2 regions of the Priestia sp. Y58 genome follow, and region 2 is predicted to be linked to the other one. Evidence: a T-box and tRNA genes for the amino acid it is inferred to sense, from the RefSeq annotation. Region 2 holds a T-box; the other holds one or more tRNA genes.

Region 1 (10,234 bases), on a different contig from region 2:
TCTCAACACATTCAAAGGTCAGTATATCAGTTATTGGAACTATATTATGGCAGCTTCCATGGTTTTTACACTTCCCATTTTACTCATTTATGCGTTTTTTAATAAATATTTTATTAAAGGAATCTCGTTTACTGGAGGAAAATAAAAAAGAGGCTGGGATAAAAATATTTTAGTTAGAATTATAAACGAACGATTAATTTAATTAATCGTTCGTTTTTGGTTATTATGATGAACGTGAATTTCATATGTTTTTAATGAAGTTCACTCACATACTGATCAATCATCGTCTGTAAATCCTCTAGCCTTGTCTTACTTTTGTTGACAGACATCTGCTGTAACGAATGAAGAGCACTATCAACAACAAATTTGCGGGGATTTGATTGTTTAAACAGCTCTTCTTCAATAAAACTAATAAGCTCTGTGCATTTTTGACGTTCAAATTCATCCGTAAATTGTTTGTGAACTTGTTTTTTTAAATCGATAAGTGCTGCAGAAATGTCCTGTTCTATTTGATTTTTAGTATTCGGGCAAGATGGAAGCCATTCTTTAATCGTTTGCGGATTGAGCAAAATGTCTCCTGAATTTGCTACTTCGTCTACAAGAGGAAGCAGGCGCTTGACACTGTAGCTTATAATTTCATGCGGATCGGTACTTGTGCCGTTAACCATAAAATTATAGTGAAAGTTGCGATGAAGCATGCCAAGAAACATAATTGCGCAATCTAGCAGGTACGGTTTTTTTTCTTCTCCAAATAAATCAATGAACCGTTTGTAGAACCAGTTTACTTCAATAAACTGGGTTTTTTTTATGTATGCTTTTAAATCAGGGTCATTGGAAACAAATACTTCTTCAAGTAATGTAAAAAATTTATGTTTGTGATGGTTTTTCATCTGTGCATCAATTTGTTTAACAAATATATCTACATCGTTCAGACTTTTACCAACCAGCAGCTGATTCCGCTCTTGTTCAATGGTCGTATGAAGCCATGTGAAAACAGCGATTAATAATTCATTTTTTGAAGAAAAATAGTTGTAGAATGTTCCTTTTGAAATGCCGCTATAATCAATGATGTCTTGAATAGAAGTAGCTTGAAATCCTTTTTCAACGAAGAGATGGTGTGCATTTTTTACAACTTGCTGTTTTCGGTTATTCATTATTATCACCTAAATATAAAATTAGACTCATGGTCCAACTTTATGATACATGATTTAAAGCGTTTACACAAATGTTCTTTTTGAAGCGAATTATGATATTGCGTATATGTATTGATATAAAAGGACTGTACCGTTAAAAAAAGCTCAGTAAATAAAGAAAATTAACGCAGGATTTTTCACTTGCATAAATTGAACTCACAGTATAATATACTCTATGTAGAACATGTGTCTAAAAAAATGAACTTAAAGTATAAGGGGGTACAATAATGAGTCAATCGATAAATCAAATGGAAAAGCCGCCTTATGGCATAATTGCTATTTTGTTAATAGGCGCTTTTATCTCATTGTTGAATGAAACGTTATTAAATGTTGCGCTTCCGTCTATTATGAAAGACTTAGATGTGACAACGTCAACCGTCCAGTGGCTTTCTACTGGTTATATGTTAGTGAATGGTATTATGATTCCAACTACCGCTTTTTTAATTCAGCGCTATTCTGTGAGAGGCTTATTTTTAACGGCGATGACTTTATTTACAGCAGGAACAATACTTGCCGGTGCTTCGTCCGTCTTTTCGGTCTTGTTAACCGCTCGTATTATTCAAGCATCAGGCGCAGCCATTATGATGCCGCTTTTAATGAACGTATTGCTCACAAGTTTTCCATTAGAAAAACGCGGAGCTGCGATGGGGATTTTCGGTTTAGTTATGATTTTTGCTCCGGCAATTGGTCCTACCTTATCAGGGTGGCTAATTGAACACTATGAGTGGAGAATGCTGTTCCACCTTGTTACGCCAATTGCAGCAATTGTGTTAATAGGCGCTTTCTTCCTATTAAAAGACAAAAAAGAAAAAGTGGAAATCAATTTGGATTTCCTATCACTTGTGTTATCTACAATTGGATTTGGAGGACTTCTATACGGATTTAGCTCAGCAGGGGATAAAGGCTGGGATTCTGTGGAAGTATACGGCACCATTATCGTAGGAGCTGTGTCTCTGATTTTATTTATTACGCGTCAGTTCAAGCTGAAAACACCTATGCTTGAATTTCGCATTTTTAAATATCCAATGTTTGCTTTATCATCAACGATTTCAATGGTGATCACAATGGCATTATTCTCAGCCATGCTGCTAATGCCAATTTATGTTCAAACGGTACGAGGCATTTCTCCGCTTCATTCAGGATTACTAATGCTTCCAGGTGCGCTATTAATGGGTGTGATGTCACCGATTACCGGAAAATTATTTGATAAATTCGGAGCGCGTGCACTGGCTGTAACGGGTCTGACGATTACAGCCGTTACGACGTATTTCTTCAGTAACTTAGAGCTTGATACGACGTATACAACGCTCATTACGCTTTACACGCTTCGCATGTTCGGAATGTCCATGGTGATGATGCCGGTTATGACAAACGGATTAAATCAGCTGCCGCAGCGCTTTAATCCGCATGGTACTGCCATGAACAATACGCTTCAACAAGTATCAGGAGCTATTGGTTCGGCTCTATTAGTAACGGTGATGTCAAACCGTACAGCTACGCATGCAAAAGAGCTCGCTCAAGATGCAATGAGCGGAGCAGGAGCAGCGAATGCAACCGCAGCCGGAGCAGCTCAAATGAAAGAACAGATTGGGATGCAGGCAATGGTACAAGGGATTAACGATGCGTTTGCTGTCTCAGTAGTACTAGTGGTAGTTGCCTTAATTCTTTCATTGTTTATGAAACGCGCAACGCCGGCAAGTGAAGATGAAGTGATAAAGGAAAAAGCAGGACGCGAGCAATTTGCTAAATGAAAAAAAATCCCCGCTGAGACAGCGGGGATTTTTTTAGCTTGTATATCTAAAGCTTAAGCCCATTTTCTTTAATAATTTCCGGTAGCCGATGGACGTTTGATCAGCCATAATATGCGCTTCCATCTGCAGGTCTAAAGGCAAGTCTTCAGGTTTTTGGTTTTCAACCATTTCACGGTCTTCGTCAAAGACGCGAAGGTTAAAGTCATACACACCTTCAACGGGAGAATCTTTGTCAAAGTTTCGAGCAATTGGTGCGAATAAACGTGTTTCGCGGGCTGAAATAGGAGAGACTGCATTCATAATCCACAGCTCTGCGCCTTCTGGGAAGTATACTTTTAGCGTAGCTGCAAACGGCGGATAAACATCAAAGACGCGAAGCCATTTAAAATCAGGTGGATTTAAATGCTGCTGTTCTTTGGAATAATTGCTCATGGTGCTCGTATATTCTACATGAAGCCCATACTCTGTATCGCTTACTTTATATTTAGGCACAAAGGCGTTGTTTCGATCACCAAATGTGTCCGTGTGAACCCAAGCAAAATGAGCTACGTCTAAAAAGCCTTCCATTTGACGACCGGCCGAACCCATGATATCAAAGCTCGGACAAACAATTTGCTGAAAATCAGGGTCCTCCCACGCATCGAAGTAAGGCAGGTTATCTTGTTCTCCTGTCAGGGAAGTCCACACTAATCCAAATCGTTCAATAACTGGATAGACGGCCATACACAGGCGGGGAGAAATGTTGGCATCAGGGTGAGCTGGAATCGATGTGCATGCGCCGTCCGTTGCATAGCGGAAGCCGTGGTAAGGACAGACAATTTCATCATCTTCCACCCAGCCCATGCTAAGGGGGGTGCCTCGGTGAACGCATAAATCACGAGCCGCTACTACTTTGTGTGTGGTACGGTATAGAACTAGATTTACATCTAGCAGTTTTACGGACGTTGGTTTCTCTGTTACATCACTGCAGCGTGCGACGGGGTACCAATACTTAGCGAGCGTCGTCCAATCTTCCAGGCTGAACGTGCAGTCTCTTGGGTAGGGAGTTGCCGTTTTTGATTTGGTCATGGTTGGTTGTTGTTCCATCTATTTTCTTCCCTTCTTTTGTAAGCTCTTTTACTAAGGGTAATATAAAAAAAGAAAATTCACACAATTTATGTAAGGAGTTCTAACATAAAATATGGAACTTTGTAGAAAGTGCGAATTTCAGAAGACGCAAATTAGAGAATATACTAATAAAAAAATTTAAAAAAGCGCTTCCTAAATGAATTTAAACGTGATATAATTTTCCAAGACGCTGGTGTAGCTCAGTAGGTAGAGCACTTGCATGGTAAGCAAGAGGTCGCAGGTTCGATCCCTGTCGCTAGCATACTAAAAAACCTTCTTTCTTGTTGAAAGAAGGTTTTTTTATCTGTGTTGGCTTTAAAATTCTTCTCCGAATTATTCTTCCCCGCCTTGTGAAAATTTTAACAGTTTGATAGCCTTATTAGGACGCTGTGAGAAAACATGTGTATCTTTTTCACTATGTCTTATGAATCATATTCAGAAATAATCTTAAAAGAATGTTTATTGCCTCTAAGTATTGGGTACACGAAACTGGGGGGGTTAAATTTCAACAGGGAGTGTGAACGGTAATTTGATTACGTTTAAGAATGTGTCAAAGCAATATCCAGACGGTACGACCGCCGTGAAAAATATTAATCTAGAAATTAACGAAGGAGAGTTTTTCGTTTTAATTGGTCCGAGTGGGTGTGGGAAAACAACCACCTTAAAAATGATTAACCGTCTTCATGATATTACCGAAGGAGAACTATACATAAAAGATAAGCTCGTATCGGACCACAACATACATGAGCTACGCTGGAACATTGGTTATGTCTTGCAGCAGATTGCTCTTTTTCCTCATATGACCATCGCTGAAAATATAGCTATTGTACCCGAGATGAAGCATTGGAAGAAAAACAAAATCAAAACGCGCATTGATGAACTGCTTACCTTGGTAGGACTAGACCCAAAGCAGTATCGAAATCGAAAGCCGTCTGAGCTCTCAGGTGGCCAGCAGCAACGTGTAGGTGTAGCACGTGCCCTCGCAGCTGATCCCCCCGTTATTTTAATGGACGAACCCTTTAGTGCCCTCGATCCGTTAAGCCGCGAACAGCTTCAGCAAGATGTTATTAGCTTAAAAGAAAAAATCAAAAAAACATTTGTGTTTGTTACGCACGATATGAGCGAAGCGATGACGCTTGGAGATCGTATCTGCCTAATGAAAGACGGGGAAATTGTTCAAGTTGGAACCCCGGAGGAATTCATTCAAAAGCCTAAGAATGAATTTGTAAAAACGTTTATTGGAAATCAAGGAAATGCTTTATTTGAGACATTGGATATGTTTCTCAAAGAAAGTGAACAGCCAGACGTAGAACCTACTGAAGAGCTAGCTTCAACCGCTACTGTTCAGCAGGCAATGGACGCCCTTTACGACCATGAAGCAATAGCCGTGAAAAAAGGGAGCAAACGCATTGGCGTTGTAACGCGCAAAACTCTATTAGCGTTTCTTTCTGATAAGACGAAAGAAGGAGGAACGCTGTAATGAATGCACTAAGCACATTACTAGATCAACGAGGAGACGCACTGTTTCAAGCTCTTCTTGAACACATTCAAATTTCAGTACTGGCCCTTGTTATCGCCGTATTAATTTCAGTGCCGCTCGGACTGTACTTAACGAGACATGACCGCATTGCTGAACCGATCATTGGCGTAACAGCCGTACTGCAAACCATTCCTTCACTCGCTTTATTAGGATTACTGATTCCTCTTGTCGGAATTGGAACCTTTCCCGCGGTTATTGCACTGTTTTTATATTCGCTTCTTCCTATTGTACGAAATACATATACCGGAATTAAAGAAGTGGACCCATCTTTAATTGAAGCATCCAAAGCCATGGGGATGAACTCGTGGAGACGATTAATTAAAGTAGAACTTCCTCTAGCGCTTCCTGTCATTATGGCCGGGATTCGCACAGCGATGGTACTCATTATTGGTACAGCGACAATCGTGGCTCTTATCGGAGCGGGCGGACTCGGAAGCTTAATTTTGCTTGGTATTGACCGAAGCGATAATAGTTTGATTTTATTAGGAGCCATTCCAGCAGCATTATTAGCGCTTATTTTTGATGGAATTTTGCGAACGATTGAACACTCAGCTAAAAAAGGGTCCAAAAAACGCTCGTTTATTATGATCATCGTATTAATACTCATTCTTGTTTCTCCGTTTGCAGCTATGAGCGCAACAAAACCAGACCTTGTTATCGGAGGTAAAATTGGTGCAGAACAAGATATTTTAATTAATATGTACAAAGAATTAATTGAAGATCAAACCGATATGAAAGTAAATCTTCGATCGTCGCTTGGAAAAACAGTATTTGTATTTGAGGCTCTGCGTAACAAGGAAATTGATTTGTACCCTGAATATACGGGTACAGCCATTGTGACGCATCTAAAGGAACAGCCGGACAGCAAAGATGAAACAGAGGTGTACAAGCAGGCAAAAGAAGGATTTCAAAAGAAATTCGGCATTGTCTATTTAGATCCAATGAAGTTTAACAACACGTACACATTGACCGTAACAAAAGAATTTGCAAAAGAAAATAATCTAACTACCGTTTCAGATTTGGCAAATGCAACAGATAAAGTAAAAGCAGGGTTTACGCTGGAGTTTAAAGATCGTGAAGACGGCTATGTAGGCATTCAAAAAGAATATGGTCTTACCTTCCCGAATATTAAAACGATGGAGCCGAAGCTTCGCTATCGCGCTGTAGAAAAAGGCGATATTAATATGCTGGATGCTTACGCAACAGATCCTGAAATCAAACAGTTTGGTTTGAAAGTCTTAAAAGACGATCAGCAGTTCTTCCCTCCGTATCAAGGAGCGCCTGTGCTTCGTGAAGATACGCTAAAAGAGCATCCTGAACTGAAAAAAATCTTAAATCAACTGGGCGGTAAAATCAGTGATGACGAAATGCGTGAAATGAACTATCAAGTAAATGCAAAAGGAAAAACAGCTGAAGAAGTTGCTCATCAATTCTTAGTGAAAAAAGGATTAATTAAAGAGTAAAAACGAAGAAAAAAGCTAGGACAACAGTATGTTAGTTGAAAAAAGATCCGAATGATGAATCGTTCGGATCTTTTTATTTTAGTTGGTTCTAGCAGTTGATTCATACTCGATTATTTACTCCATTCGTCCGTCTTTAGATTGGCGTGATTTTGTTAGGTCTCAATCTCTTTTTTATGCGAGAGAAGCATTAATGAAAATGAGGCCTTATGAACAAGCTAAAGGTACCGAATTTGTTTTCTGATGGAAGGGAGGCGCTTTTATGAATTCATTTTTTACGTGTCATCCTGCACAACATTCCTTTCAGCTTTTTTCAGTTGAACATCTTGTAACTTTAGCTATTATCGTGATCATAGGAGCATTTATTTTTTTGTGTCGAAAGCAGCTGCGAAAAAAGAGGTTTGTGTTCGTTTTGATTTCACTCGTTCTAATTACTTCAGAAACGGCCTACCAGGCTTGGGAAATCGTATGTCATCAGTGGTCTGCTGAAACTTCCTTGCCTCTTCAGCTCAGTGACATAGTCGTGCTGCTGGCTGCTGTTATGCTGATAACCAAAAGCAGGTTTCTTTTTTATTTTGTGTACTTCGCAGGAATCAGCAGCTCTGTTCAAGCGATGATTACCCCAGACCTTGGCGGCTATGCGTATGCCCAGTTTCGCTATGTGCAGTTTTATGTATCGCATGGCGGTGTGGTACTTGCTTGCTGTATGCTAATTGCTGTCTGCAGATATGAGCCGACGTTTCGTTCTTTGTGGGTAAGCGTAGTATTTGTTAATCTGTACGGAGGTTTTATCTATGTCATGAATCGTTTACTCGGGGCGAATTATTTATACATGATGAAAAAGCCAGAGCACGCTTCCTTGCTGGATGTTCTTGGACCTCATCCTTGGTATTTAGTATGGATTGAAGGAATCATGATTTTTAGCTTTCTTGTCCTTTATCTGCCGTTTTGGGTACATAAAAAAATTGAAAATGATAAAAGCAAAGTCAATTTTATTGAAGCAGAATGATAATACTGGTAGTTTATAAGTGTAAACTAACTCGGATTTTCTGAAGGAAAAGGAAAGAATGACTGAACAAGCCGTGAGAGGCAAGCGTAAAAAATAGAAAAGAAAAAAGTAAGCACAGACATCAGAAGGAGAGTATCAAAATGAAAACACTGGTTATTTTAGCGCATCCAAACTTAGCATCTTCTCGTATTAATAAAGCGTGGGCAGAGCGAGTAAAAAAAGAGAAGGATGTGTACGTTCATGATTTATATGCAAACTATCCCGATTTCAAAATTGATGTAGAAAAAGAGCAGGAGTTAGCTGTTCAATTCGATCGTATTGTTTTTCAATTTCCATTTTACTGGTACAGCTCACCGGCACTCTTAAAAGAGTGGCAAGATGTTGTCTTAACATACGGATGGGCTTATGGAAGCAAAGGTACTAAACTTCAGGGAAAAGAGTTTGTCGTAGCTACTTCGACAGGGGGCCCTGCAGAAGCTTATCAAGAAGGGGGATACAACCGTTACCCAATGAATCATCTGCTTCTTCCTTTTCAAGCTATGGCAAATTTAACAGGTATGAAGTTCCGAACGCCATTTTTATTTCAAGGAGCAGGCGGTGATCTGAGTGACAAAGTTATTCAAGATAGTGCGGAAAGCTACGCTCGATTGCTAAGATAATAAAAAAAGCCGCGTCACAGCGGCTTTTTAATTTGCGTTTGTTCGTGAGAAAGAAGTAAGCAGCTTTTGAGGAGCAATATCTAATCCTTCAATGAGTAGTCCTGTCATAGCCGTTAGACTCCCGACTTCAAAAGATTCCCCGGCTCTCCAAAATGCTGATTCACCTTGTTTGATATAAATTTTCAGTCCGTTATCGCCAGCTACCCAGCCTTCCCCGTGAACGACTAAAAGAAGCTGTGGAATCGTAGCTTCTTGACGAGGGGTATAATCATTTTCTTGAAAAGATAAAAAGCTGATTTTGACATCTCCAGTATGAGAAAGTAACGGGTTTACTTTATAGGTAGAATGAAGAAAGGAACGCTCTTCTTCAGCTTGAAAACCATATAATTTCATCATTTCATCTCCTTGGCTAAAAAATATAAAAAGAAGTCCTTCTCCTTTCATATACGCATGTAACAGCAAAAATAGAACTCCAAAGAAACGGCTGTTTCTAGGAAAATGGCTTCATTTTTTGTCGAAGCTGAAAATTTTTTGAAGGATAGGGAGGAAAAACAGAAGTTTTTTTGAATAGTATAAAAAAGGTGTCCGCTAATGGACACCTTTTCCTAATTTAAAAATGACTGTAACGCTTGTTTGTTTTCTTCAAGGTCGATGCTTAAAACAGCACCAATACCGGATATTCGTTCATTTGAATAGGAACCTTCAACCGGTAAACGAAGAGATTTTAAATCTGGCTGATTTCCAACTAAAAAATCTTTTCCTATCACGATAAATGTTTTTGGCGGAATATTTGTATCCACATATGGATCAATGACGCCCCATAGCTTAGGAGCTTTCGCCAGCGTCCTTACTTGAAGAGCTTCATCCATTAATTTACCGATCACTTCTTGTTGACGCTTTACGCGCCCGAAATCACTTTGGCTATCATGTCGGAATCGCACGTATCCTAGTAATTTATCTCCGTGAAGAGTTTGTTTTCCAGGTTTTAGCGTCATGCCAATTCCTGATGACATTTCGTGCGGCACGGTAACCGTAATTCCCTCAGGGGCAATCGTATCGGCAACTTTAGAAAAACCTTTAAAATCAACAACGGCATAATAGTTTACATCTACGCCGAAATTTTCTTTAATTGTCTTACGCATTAATTCGGGCCCGCCAAATGCATAGGCTGAATTTAATTTGTTTTTGCCATGTCCGGGAATATCCACATATGAATCACGCATCAAAGAAACAATTTTAGGCTGATTGCTGTCTTTGTCATAATGAGCAATCATGATTGTATCGGCACGCGAATGTTCTTCACCTCGAGAGTCAATTCCAAGAAGCAGCACATTCATGCTATCTAAATTGGCACTTGCACCATTAAAATCAAATTGTCCATCTTTCCCAAAAGCTCCGTCTGCTTCTGCTAACCCTTGTTGGTATTGATAATACACATACGCACCAGCGGCGATTACAAGAATGAGAAAGAAAAGAAGTAGCTTTCTAAAGCGTTTCTTTTTTCTTTGCTTTTTT
Region 2 (10,234 bases):
TTTACTTTCTTTTGTTCCTCTTGAAAGCAGCCATGTAATAAGTAGTGTAATACAAATAGCAGGAAGGTTCACTAGGCCTCCGTTTGCAGGAATCGTAATCAATTCTTTTGGCAGCGAAAAACCAAAGCCTTCTAAAAAGTTATTAAAATAAGAAGACCATCCATTTGCTACTGCTGACATCGTTAATAAATAGACGGAAAGCAACGTCCATCCCATTAAGTGCGCTACCACTTCACCGATGGTTGCGTATGTATAGGTGTAAACGCTACCAGATACAGGTATAGTTGAAGCAAATTCCGCATAGCACAGCGCTGCAAATCCGCATACAATAGAAGCCAATATAAAAGAAAAAATAACGGCTGGCCCCGCATCGTTAGCAGCTACTAAGCCTGTTAATACTAAAACCCCCGTTCCGATTACGGCTCCAATACCAAGAAGAGTCAAATCGAATGCTCCTAATGTTTTGACTAGAGATTTGTTTTGACTTTGTTCTAATAATTGCTCGATTGACTTCTTTTTAAATAGTTTTCCCATTGCACTCTCTCCTCTCTGTTGCCACTCATCCATTAAAAAACTTGAAAATGACGTCTTTTCCCATTTGGCTGCGCGTTTTCACTTCAGATACAGAAGTAATTATATAGAAATAATTACTAACTTGTCTATTAGTATACTAATATCATTATATATATTTCAAGAGTTTTTGTAAGCGATTTCTTAGTATTGCTCTATTTTGGATTTATAAACTAAATAAAGAGATTATCATTGTGCTTACGTATAATAAGTTTGAATAAAAATAATATTCTAAAAAATAATTTTATATGTTTTTAGATAACTTTTTTACTAGCTATCTTCAAATATAAATTCCTGACATAGGGATTATTTACAGAATGATGAATGTTTTACCTTAACGGGTGTTATAATGATGAAAACTGAAGTGTATGAAGGGCGGAGAAAGATGTTTAACTTACTTATTGGCTGTATTTTACTAGCATTAGGAGTATACTTTATGTTTAAATTTCTTTTTTACTCTCCTTCTAAAAAGAAGCGAGAGCAGCAAAACATGAACAAACCATCAGGTGAGGCTTCAGCTTCATCTCGTACAAACGATTCGAATAGAATAAGATAAATTTTTTTATAAAATACCGGCGTTTGTCTAAGGCAAAAGTTATACTGCTGATATATATTATCTTATACCCTTCTAGTTCAATATTCCCTTCATTTTGGTGTGAGACAAAATGAAGGGAATCACTATCCGACTTAAAAAATCGGATTTTTCTATTTAGTAAGGTAAATAGCTTCAATAAACTCTGTTTAAATTCTTTTCTTTATTCAAGTGTACAGCTGCCTCTTCCACACTTACTGTTCCTATATTTTTCTTCCCGTGCTTTCGCATAGCAAGCGATTCATTTTCCACTTCTTTATCTCCTATCACAGCCATATAAGGAACTTTCAGCATTTCTGCTTCTCGAATTTTCAGCCCTATTTTTTCAATGCGATCATCTACTTCAACACGATACCCTTTTAACTCCAGCTCGTGTTTCACTTTATATGCATATTCCATATGCGGCGGTGCAATAGGCAATAGTTTGAGTTGAACAGGAGCTAACCAAAGAGGAAATTGACCTTCGTAATGTTCAATCAAGATGGCCATAAATCGTTCAACGGAACCGTATATAGCGCGGTGAATCATTACGGGACGATGCGGTTTATTGTCTTCTCCAATATACATACAGTCAAACTTCTCCGGCATTAGGAAATCAAGCTGAACTGTGCCGCACTGCCAGCTGCGACCTAAGGAATCTAAAATATGAAAATCGATTTTCGGCCCATAAAAAGCTCCGTCTCCTTCATTTACCTGATAGTCTAAGCCTTTTTCACTTAACACAGATTGAAGCGACTTTTCTGCTTGGTTCCATGTTTCAATATCTCCCATGAATTTTTCAGGTCGTGTGGATAGCTCCACTTTGTAATCGAAGCCAAAATGTGAGTAAAAGTCATGGATAAACGCTAGAATGCGGCTAATCTCAGCTTCAATCTGACTAAGTTCTACGAATAAATGAGCGTCGTCCTGTGTAAATGAACGGACTCTTAGCAATCCGTTTAAAGAGCCAGAAAGCTCGTGACGATGAACTAATCCAAGCTCTGCGTATCGAATCGGAAGTTCTCGGTAGCTTCTTCGCTTGCTGTTAAACAATAAAATGGCTCCCGGACAATTCATCGGTTTGATCGCATAGTTTTGTTTGTCAACATTTGAAAAATACATATTCTCATGATAGTGCTCCCAGTGTCCTGATTGTTCCCAGAGCTCCTGTTTCATCATGATGGGTGTTTTTATTTCTTGATAGCCTGCTTTATAATGCTTTTGTTTCCAGTAGTTTTCTAACTCATTTCGAATAATCATTCCGTTAGGTAAGAAAAACGGCATACCAGGAGCTTCTTCCATCGACATAAACAGCTCCAGTTCTTGACCTAACTTTTGATGATTTCGCTTTTCTGCTTCCACTTGTTTTGACATGTTCATTCCTCCAATATGTTTTTATTCAACAAAAAAGCCGCACTCATCCCTAGTAAAGGGACGAATGCGGCCGTGGTACCACCCTAATTCCGTAAAATACCCATACGTATTTTACGCTTAAAAAGATAACGGTTTTACCGGTTGCGGTTTCAGTGTATACACATTCCCCGCCGCAGCTCCAAGGTGGTAAATTCATTTCGTTTTCTAAGGGTTCTCAGCCAGTGACCCTACTCTCTGTAAAGAAAATCCAAAAATGATTCATGTCCTTTTCATTGCTTGTATATTCATTTTTTCTACATAAAAAGCCGCACTCATCCCTAGTGAAGGGACGAATGCGGCCGTGGTACCACCCTAATTCCGTGAGATACTTATACGTATTTCACGCTCAAAAAAGATAACGGTTTTACCGATTGCAGTTTCAGTTATGCACGTTCTCTGCAATAGCTCTAAGGTGGTAAATTAGATGATTTCTTAAGGGCTCTCAGCCAGTGACCCTATTCTCTGCGAAGAAAACAGCATCTAATTCGTGTCCTTTTCATTGCCAAATACTGTTTATTAGTTGTTAAAAGCGATTATAGTGTATAAATTTAACAAAAGTCAAGAAGTAATTTTTTATTTTTTAATGGTATAGAATTATTTTACGCTTAAATTTTTGAAAAGTTACTTAAGAATATACGGACTTAAAAAGTTTTTTATTATACTATTAATGACTACATTTCATTCTTATTTTCATAACAATAAAGGCGAAAAAGAAAGATGCTATAAGTCCTTATTTGTTTTATCTAAGCAGAATTAACGAAGTGAAACCAATACTATCCCAAACCAGAACAATTAACACATCACAAGCGTCATCAGGTTTTTTTATTTATATACTAAAATATTAAATACACCTTTTTATGCTTACCCAAATGTTTGACTTCAATCCGTAGAAACTATTTTTTATCTATCTTTAGACGGAAGCTCATCATGCATGCTTCCACTTTGCGGAAAAATCCGTTTTTTCCTGACTTGTTCTTTAAGAATAACATTAAGCTGGCGCTGAATTTCCCTTGTTTTATTTGTCGAAAAATACGGGTGAGCCAGATTTACTGTTTCTAACGGATCCTTGGTCAAATTGTACATTTCAATTTGATCAGGAACACGGGTTGTTTTAAGGGTAGTAAAACTTACAGGATAACCTTCATATTGCTCTCCGTGAATGAATTCATCTTTTTCGTCAGCTGCTGACCAAAATTGCAGATTATCATGATAGCGAGCGTATTTCCAAACTTCCTTTCCTGCCGCTGACGAAAACTCGACAATGACCGCTTGAATGTGATTAGGCTGAACAACTGACGGGTAGCTTTCTCCTAAAAAATTTGTTTGGTGAAGTCCTTTTGTCGGGTCATCATCCGTCATGAAGAAAATCGCTGTTTCCTCTTGCTCAGCACACGTTTCTCCTCGAAGTATACCTGACAGGTCTCGCCCAACAAATGGATGTACTTCCGTATGACTTTTTTGTAGTTGCTTTTGAATAGCGGAAGCATCTATATTAGCTAAACTAAGCATTGTCGGGATCAAGTCAACGTGACTAGTCAACAGGTCTGTACGTTGATAGCTAGGAAACAAATGCTTGTTGTGAATGAGAAACGGCACATGAATAGATTCTTCATACATGTTGTACCATTTTTGATGTAGTCCTCCGTGAGCCCCAAGCAAATCACCGTGATCAGACGTAAAAATAATAATGGTATTTTCATAGAACGAAGATTGTTCGATGGTCCGAAGAACTTTTAAAATTTGTTTATCAACATTTTTTTGAAGCTGATAATATAAGCGCCGGTAGAAGCTAGAATTTGGCGTCGGCTGCAGCGCTTTTGGGTAGATGTATTTATAGCTGCTTTGAGCGCTAGGCTTTGTTTGTAAAGATTCTCTAATGGTAGGTGGCGGCTCGATGTCCGGAGTTGTCTCGTCAATAGAAAACTGAAACATAGGAAGGTGTTTGGTAATCGCTCCGAACAGCGCAATGTCATGCGGGTTCACAAACGAAGCTACCATGAGCCAAGGCTGCGCAGTCTTTTGATATTCTAATCGTTGGATAAGCTCTATGATTTCCTCTGCATATATTTCGTCTCGTCCGCTCACTCCAATGGCCGCAGATGAACCAGAATTGTGCGGATTTCTCCCTTCCGGCTCTGGACCAATCCACTCTGAAAAACCAAACTTTTCAAGCTTATTAGCCCGTTGATAGAGACGCTCTTTTTCTGGATCCGGTATTCCTGTTTGCATCTGATAGCTAGAAAAAACGTTATGTGTTCCTGGAATTAAGATGTTCTCATCAGAAATATGCCATTTTCCTTTATAAAAGGTTTGGTACCCAGCCTGCTTAAAATAATCTCCCATCGTTGGGACGGTATTAGGCTGCAGCCAAAACATATCAGGATCTTGTGACTTCTTTGCGATACCTTGCGTTTGCGAAACTCCGTGCAAGGAAGGGTATTGTCCTGTAAACAATGTAGCTCGACTTGGTGAACAGGCTGTAGAACCGACGTAGTGACGAGTAAACTCCATTCCATGCTGTTTTAAAAATTCATGTGCTTTTAAATGTTTTTTTCTCCACTTTTTTAGTTCTTTACTTTCATATAAGGGTGGAAATCGCTCCTCGTCCACGATAATTAACAAAAAATTAGGCTGTTTCTGCATGTTTACTCCTCCGCGTGTTTATCAAATTTTCTGTATTGATAAACTATGTAAAAAGCACTTTTTTTAGAAGAACGGAGTACGGTTCATGTCTTTTTATAACCAAACAAAAAAAGACTTGGAGGATTTCTCTAAGTCTTTCATAGCTCGTTTCAATACGATATTCCTTATTTTTTGTATGCTTTTAGCTGCTGATTTCGTTTATAGGTGCCAATGATACTAGGTATACCTACAATTATACTTATCGTAAAACTTCACATCATGTAGCGCCAATCCCCTGTAAAAAGCGCTACTCCCATAAAAAAAACGAGCTGACCGACAAGAGCTCACCATGAAGCTATCCAAGCAAACATCATATTCTCTTTCACGTTATCACCTCATATTTTTAATTATGAATGACTTCTTATATTTTACCATGAAATTCTAATTTTAAAGGTTGTTCTACTGTGTATTTTATGTACATAACTAAAAAAGCTAATGACAGCGCGTAGCTAGGCATTAGCTTTTTTATTATTTTGCAAATACATGATTTCCTATTTTAATTGTTTCCTGCTTTTGGCGCAGCCATTGATCTCCCGTTTTATCAGGATTAAAGAAGAATAATGAACCTTTTCCTTGACCTTGGAAGTTAATTGCTTCTTCTACAGCTTTTTTTGAATCTTTGTCTGCAGGTTTATTAATTTGACCGTTGTTGACCGGACTATACTGACCTTTTTGATAAATAACGCCTTTTACAGTGTCTGGGAATTTGCTGCTGTCGACTCTATTTAATACAACTGTCGCCACGGCTACTTTGCCTGCATAAGGCTCTCCTTTGGCTTCGGCTGATACGAGACGGGCTAATAATTCTTTATCATTTTTATTTACTTGAACGTGCTGTTCATGAGCGGGCGCTGCAGCAAATGCTGAGTAACCTGCACCAAAACTTGGGATAAGCATCGCTATAGCGATTACTAGTTTCTTTATCATAAAAATAAAAAGCCTCCTTGCTATTTCTTGACGTGGTTCATATGCTAGCAGAAATATAGGAGTCTTTCATTGCAAAAAATTATCCAATTCCAAAAGAAATTGGATGTTATTGTCTTCTTTAAACAATCTTTAGCTTATAAAGAATCCTTTATGATTACGTATGAGTTGCACCTCTAAACCTTAAAGAAATTATATTTTTTCTGTTTGAAATATAAAGTTTGAACTGTATATTTCCTTAACTACTGAAGAAAGAATATCAATTCCTTTCTTTAACTCCTCATCTGTAGCAGTAAGACTTATACGAATACACTCCCGGTTGTGAGAAGAAGATTGGCTGCTGTGAAAGAATGATCCGCCTGGTACTACAATCAAGTTTTCTGCTTTTAATTTATTGTATAGATCGCTATCACTGAAAGGCAAACCTTCTAACCAAAGCCAACCAAATAACGAACCTTCCGCTTTGTGCAAATACCAAGGAATATCATCCGGCATACGTGTAGTTAAAAGATTTTTTAAATAGTCATGTTTTTGTTTATAATGAGTTCTTATATAGTTAGCTGAAATTTCGGCTAACTGCCCGCTCTTTAAGGTGTTAACCACCATTCGCTGACCTAGCCTAGAAGAGTGAATTAAAATATTTGATTGAAATGCTTCCATTACTTTTATGAAGTCACTTTTTCCTATAGCAATTCCTATTCTCTCTCCAGGCAATCCGGCTTTAGAAAGACTCATGCAGTGAATGATATTATCCTGTATGATTGGATCCATTTCAATAAAATTAATAGCAGGAAAAGGCGGTGCGTAAGCTGAATCAATTAGCAATGGAATGTGATAGTCCTTGCAAACTTGGGATATAAACTGTACGGCTTCTTCGGAAAGGATGTTGCCGCTTGGGTTATTAGGTCTTGATAATACAATAGCTCCGATGTCTGGGTCCTGAGCTATTTTATCTTTAAATGCCTGTTTGTTAAATTCATAACGAAACGTATGACGATCAATCTTTGAAAGGATAGGAGGAATTCCTTCTATTACACCTTCCTCGAGCGTGACTCCACTATATCCAGCGTAATCTGGCAGCATAGGTATTAATGCTTTTTTTACTCTTCCTTCTTTACTTGTACCGCAAAACGAATTTAAAGCTAAAAAAAAGAGATTTTGACTTCCCGACGTGATCAAGACTTGTTCTCTGTCCAGTTTAATACGATAATTCGTAAAGAAGTATTCTCTTATGCAATCAATTAATTCATGCGTACCATAACTAGAACCATATTGGCTAATCAAATTTTTTAATTGTTTGTCGTTCACAATATCTCTTAAAGCTTCTTCCCACATTTCATAAACTTGAGGGAGGATGGCAGGGTTGCCAGCACTTAAATTCACATATTGATTGAGATTGGAATTGAGCACTTCTTGGATGTCATGCATAATAGCGCGAACGCCTACTTTATTAGTCATTTTGTTTCCTATTTTACTTAAATGCAAAGCAGTCACTAGTGCACCTTCTCCTTAAAGATTATGGTCATTGAATAGTAAGTATGGAACTTCAATCTTTTTATTTTGATGATTAATAAAGTAATTGTCCGGGATAACAAATTTATCACCGTTCTCACTAGGCAATAAGTATTTTCGAACATAATGTTCAGCTTCTGCTTTATAGTCAAGGTCATTTTGAATCGTTTCAAGTTCTTCAATTTCTTTTACTAAAAGATCCAGTTCTTTTAAGCATATGTCTAAATCTAAATAAGCATGGTCTCCTTTTCGGGATATTGAACGCCCATGTGCAACTAACCAGCTAAAAAGAAAAAATCCTGTTCCAGAATCAAAGTTTCGGGGTGCATTATGCTGACTAGGATATCTCAAAAGTCGTTCAAAGAGAACAAATTCCGTTATCTCTTCCCAAAAAGGATATTTTCTTTTATGAAGAGTCAGCACCGTCTGGCAATCTACTTTAACTTCTTCTAGTACGCCTGCAAAAAAATTCATTTTTCCCTGTATATGTTGATCAAAAGGTTTATTTCCGCAGTGATGGTAATAATCATGCAGATATCCCCAGATTACCCTTGCCTCATAGGTGTCTTGTCTATTCATAGTATGAGATTTAAAGTTAAAATCAGGAAAGATAGAATACGCTCTTTTTAATGTATCCTCATTGTATATGCTGTGAAATTTATTAAAGAAAAATATCGCGAAGTTTTGAGTTGTTACCTTTTCTTTTGTTTTTACATTCTCAGGGAAAAATACAATACACTTCCCTTCCATAAATCCTTGAGTGCCAGCCAACAGCTTTAAAGATTCACATCCATTTTTAGGATGAGGAAGGTCTGCTTCGATGGATTTCATGATTTCAGGTTCATCGCGAACGGCGATAAAGGCTTCTAAATAAAACCCTCTTTTTGTAGGGCCATTAGGCGTTACAATCGGTCCTAAAAAGAACGTTGCTTCCCCGTTTACAGGCGGGCTATAAGCAATTAACGTTTGATCAAAGTAAGGAGACTGATCGAGTCCTCTTTCAATCCAATCACATACGTCATTTTTTAATGCATCCCACACTTCAGGTAAATTTAAAGAGTTATATATTGTTTCAGTTTCAGCGACTACTTTTAATAAGAGCTCTCTAGCTTTTTCGTAATTTCTTTTGACCTCTCCATTTGGGCCCTGATATTTTCTTATCTCATATAGAGCAGGTACTATTTTATCGTTTAATAACTCCACTAAACTTTGGGTATGATTTTTTGTTAACATGATTAAAACCCTCCTTTTTTAGAACAGCTACTTAGCAGAAATATTTTTAGATGATTTAAGAGTAGAGCTATTTGTGTTTTTCTCTATTTGCTTTTTCAAGTTAATAAATATAACTCCTGCTATTACAAATGCTGTACCTATATAGACCTGTTTGTTTAATGCTTCACCTAAAAAGACAAACCCTACATATAAGGCGATAACCGGTGAAATAAATAAATGTGCCGTTGCTTTTGATATATGCCATTTTTTTAATAAATAAATATTAATAGAAAACCCCAAGACCGACCCTATAATGGCTAAGTATAATAATGAGATAAGGCTAATCCCAGAGAAAGTACGGTTTCCGTTTTCCACAAATAAACTAACAATCAGTAAACAAGCGCCTCCACTTAGCATCGAAAAAGAATTAAAGGTCATAATAGGCAAGGATTTTATGCGAGATTGAACTTGAACAGTTATAAAAGCAGAACCTAGCATAGCCATTAAAATGACAATCATGGCTACTATTTGAATCACATTTCCCTGTATAAACAGCTGATTTCCAAATACAACGCTCATACCAATTAAGCACATGACTACACCTATCTTTTGTCCTTTTGTAGCTGGTGTTCCTTTAAATAAGCGATTAAATAAAAGAGCAAACACTGAAATGCTGGCAGCTAAAACGGAAACAAGTCCGCTTGGCAAATAGACGGATGCCCAATAAACAGAACCAAACGGTAGAGCAAAGTACAAAATTCCGTTTAATGCTGAAATAATTACTACTTCTTTTGAAACGGCCATTTTTTTTGTGAGTAAGAGGTAGAGGGCAATTATTAAACTAGCAATTAAAAACCTCATACCTGCTGACCATAGAGGCAAGCTATCTTTTAATCCAGTCTTTTGAAAAGCCCATGTCGTTCCCCCGATGACGGCTAATAGACAAAACAAAAGATGTACATGAATACGGGTTAATTTAGAAATCACTGTTTCACCTTATTTCTTTTTTTAAGTTGTGCCTATTTTCTTCCGTGGAGCGTAAAACACATCGGCACTTCTCCAAAATCTTTTACAACTATTAACCCCTGCTCGTTAGCGGCTTTACTCGTTGTAATACATGCGTCCACCTTTCCTTCTAAGCAATCAATCGCCGCTTGAGCGTTACTATTTACTAACTGAACATTAGGACTGATGGAATGAGCTAAATCAACAGGGGCAGGATGTGAAGCAATTAACAGGTTATTGTTTGTTATCACCTCTTCTTTTGAGGCAAGCACCATGTTATACGTTGGCATAATAAAGCTATCTACTAGCTCTAAACTAGTTAAATTTTTGAACACAATATCATGT

Evidence for each region. The T-box of region 2 lies ahead of thrS (threonine--tRNA ligase). A T-box ahead of a tRNA ligase gene usually reads a tRNA of that ligase, here a tRNA-Thr.
Region 1: it has a tRNA-Thr gene. The T-box ahead of thrS (threonine--tRNA ligase) is inferred to sense a tRNA for this amino acid. The anticodon was not compared.

Annotation. Positions count from the first base shown of each region.
Region 1 covers NZ_JAKWFL010000001.1:135,827-146,060, reverse strand. Annotated here, with positions in the region: gene MMB68_RS00870 (carbohydrate ABC transporter permease) at 1-145, shown strand, start outside; gene MMB68_RS00865 (TetR/AcrR family transcriptional regulator) at 252-1,154, opposite strand; gene MMB68_RS00860 (DHA2 family efflux MFS transporter permease subunit) at 1,421-2,944, shown strand; gene MMB68_RS00855 (aromatic ring-hydroxylating oxygenase subunit alpha) at 2,978-4,030, opposite strand; tRNA gene MMB68_RS00850 (tRNA-Thr) at 4,241-4,313, shown strand; gene MMB68_RS00845 (ABC transporter ATP-binding protein) at 4,581-5,531, shown strand; gene MMB68_RS00840 (ABC transporter permease/substrate-binding protein) at 5,531-7,054, shown strand; gene MMB68_RS00835 (YwaF family protein) at 7,314-8,060, shown strand; gene MMB68_RS00830 (NAD(P)H-dependent oxidoreductase) at 8,201-8,719, shown strand; gene MMB68_RS00825 (cupin) at 8,747-9,115, opposite strand; gene MMB68_RS00820 (LCP family protein) at 9,325-10,056, opposite strand.
Region 2 covers NZ_JAKWFL010000003.1:534,125-544,358, reverse strand. Annotated here, with positions in the region: gene MMB68_RS12790 (amino acid permease) at 1-534, opposite strand, end outside; gene MMB68_RS12785 (hypothetical protein) at 920-1,126, shown strand; gene thrS (threonine--tRNA ligase) at 1,298-2,515, opposite strand; T-box leader at 2,569-2,797, opposite strand; T-box leader at 2,837-3,063, opposite strand; gene MMB68_RS12775 (sulfatase family protein) at 3,455-5,197, opposite strand; gene MMB68_RS12770 (cell wall hydrolase) at 5,705-6,163, opposite strand; gene MMB68_RS12765 (valine--pyruvate transaminase) at 6,353-7,654, opposite strand; gene MMB68_RS12760 (DUF6421 family protein) at 7,670-8,905, opposite strand; gene MMB68_RS12755 (DMT family transporter) at 8,933-9,871, opposite strand; gene MMB68_RS12750 (hypothetical protein) at 9,904-10,234, opposite strand, start outside.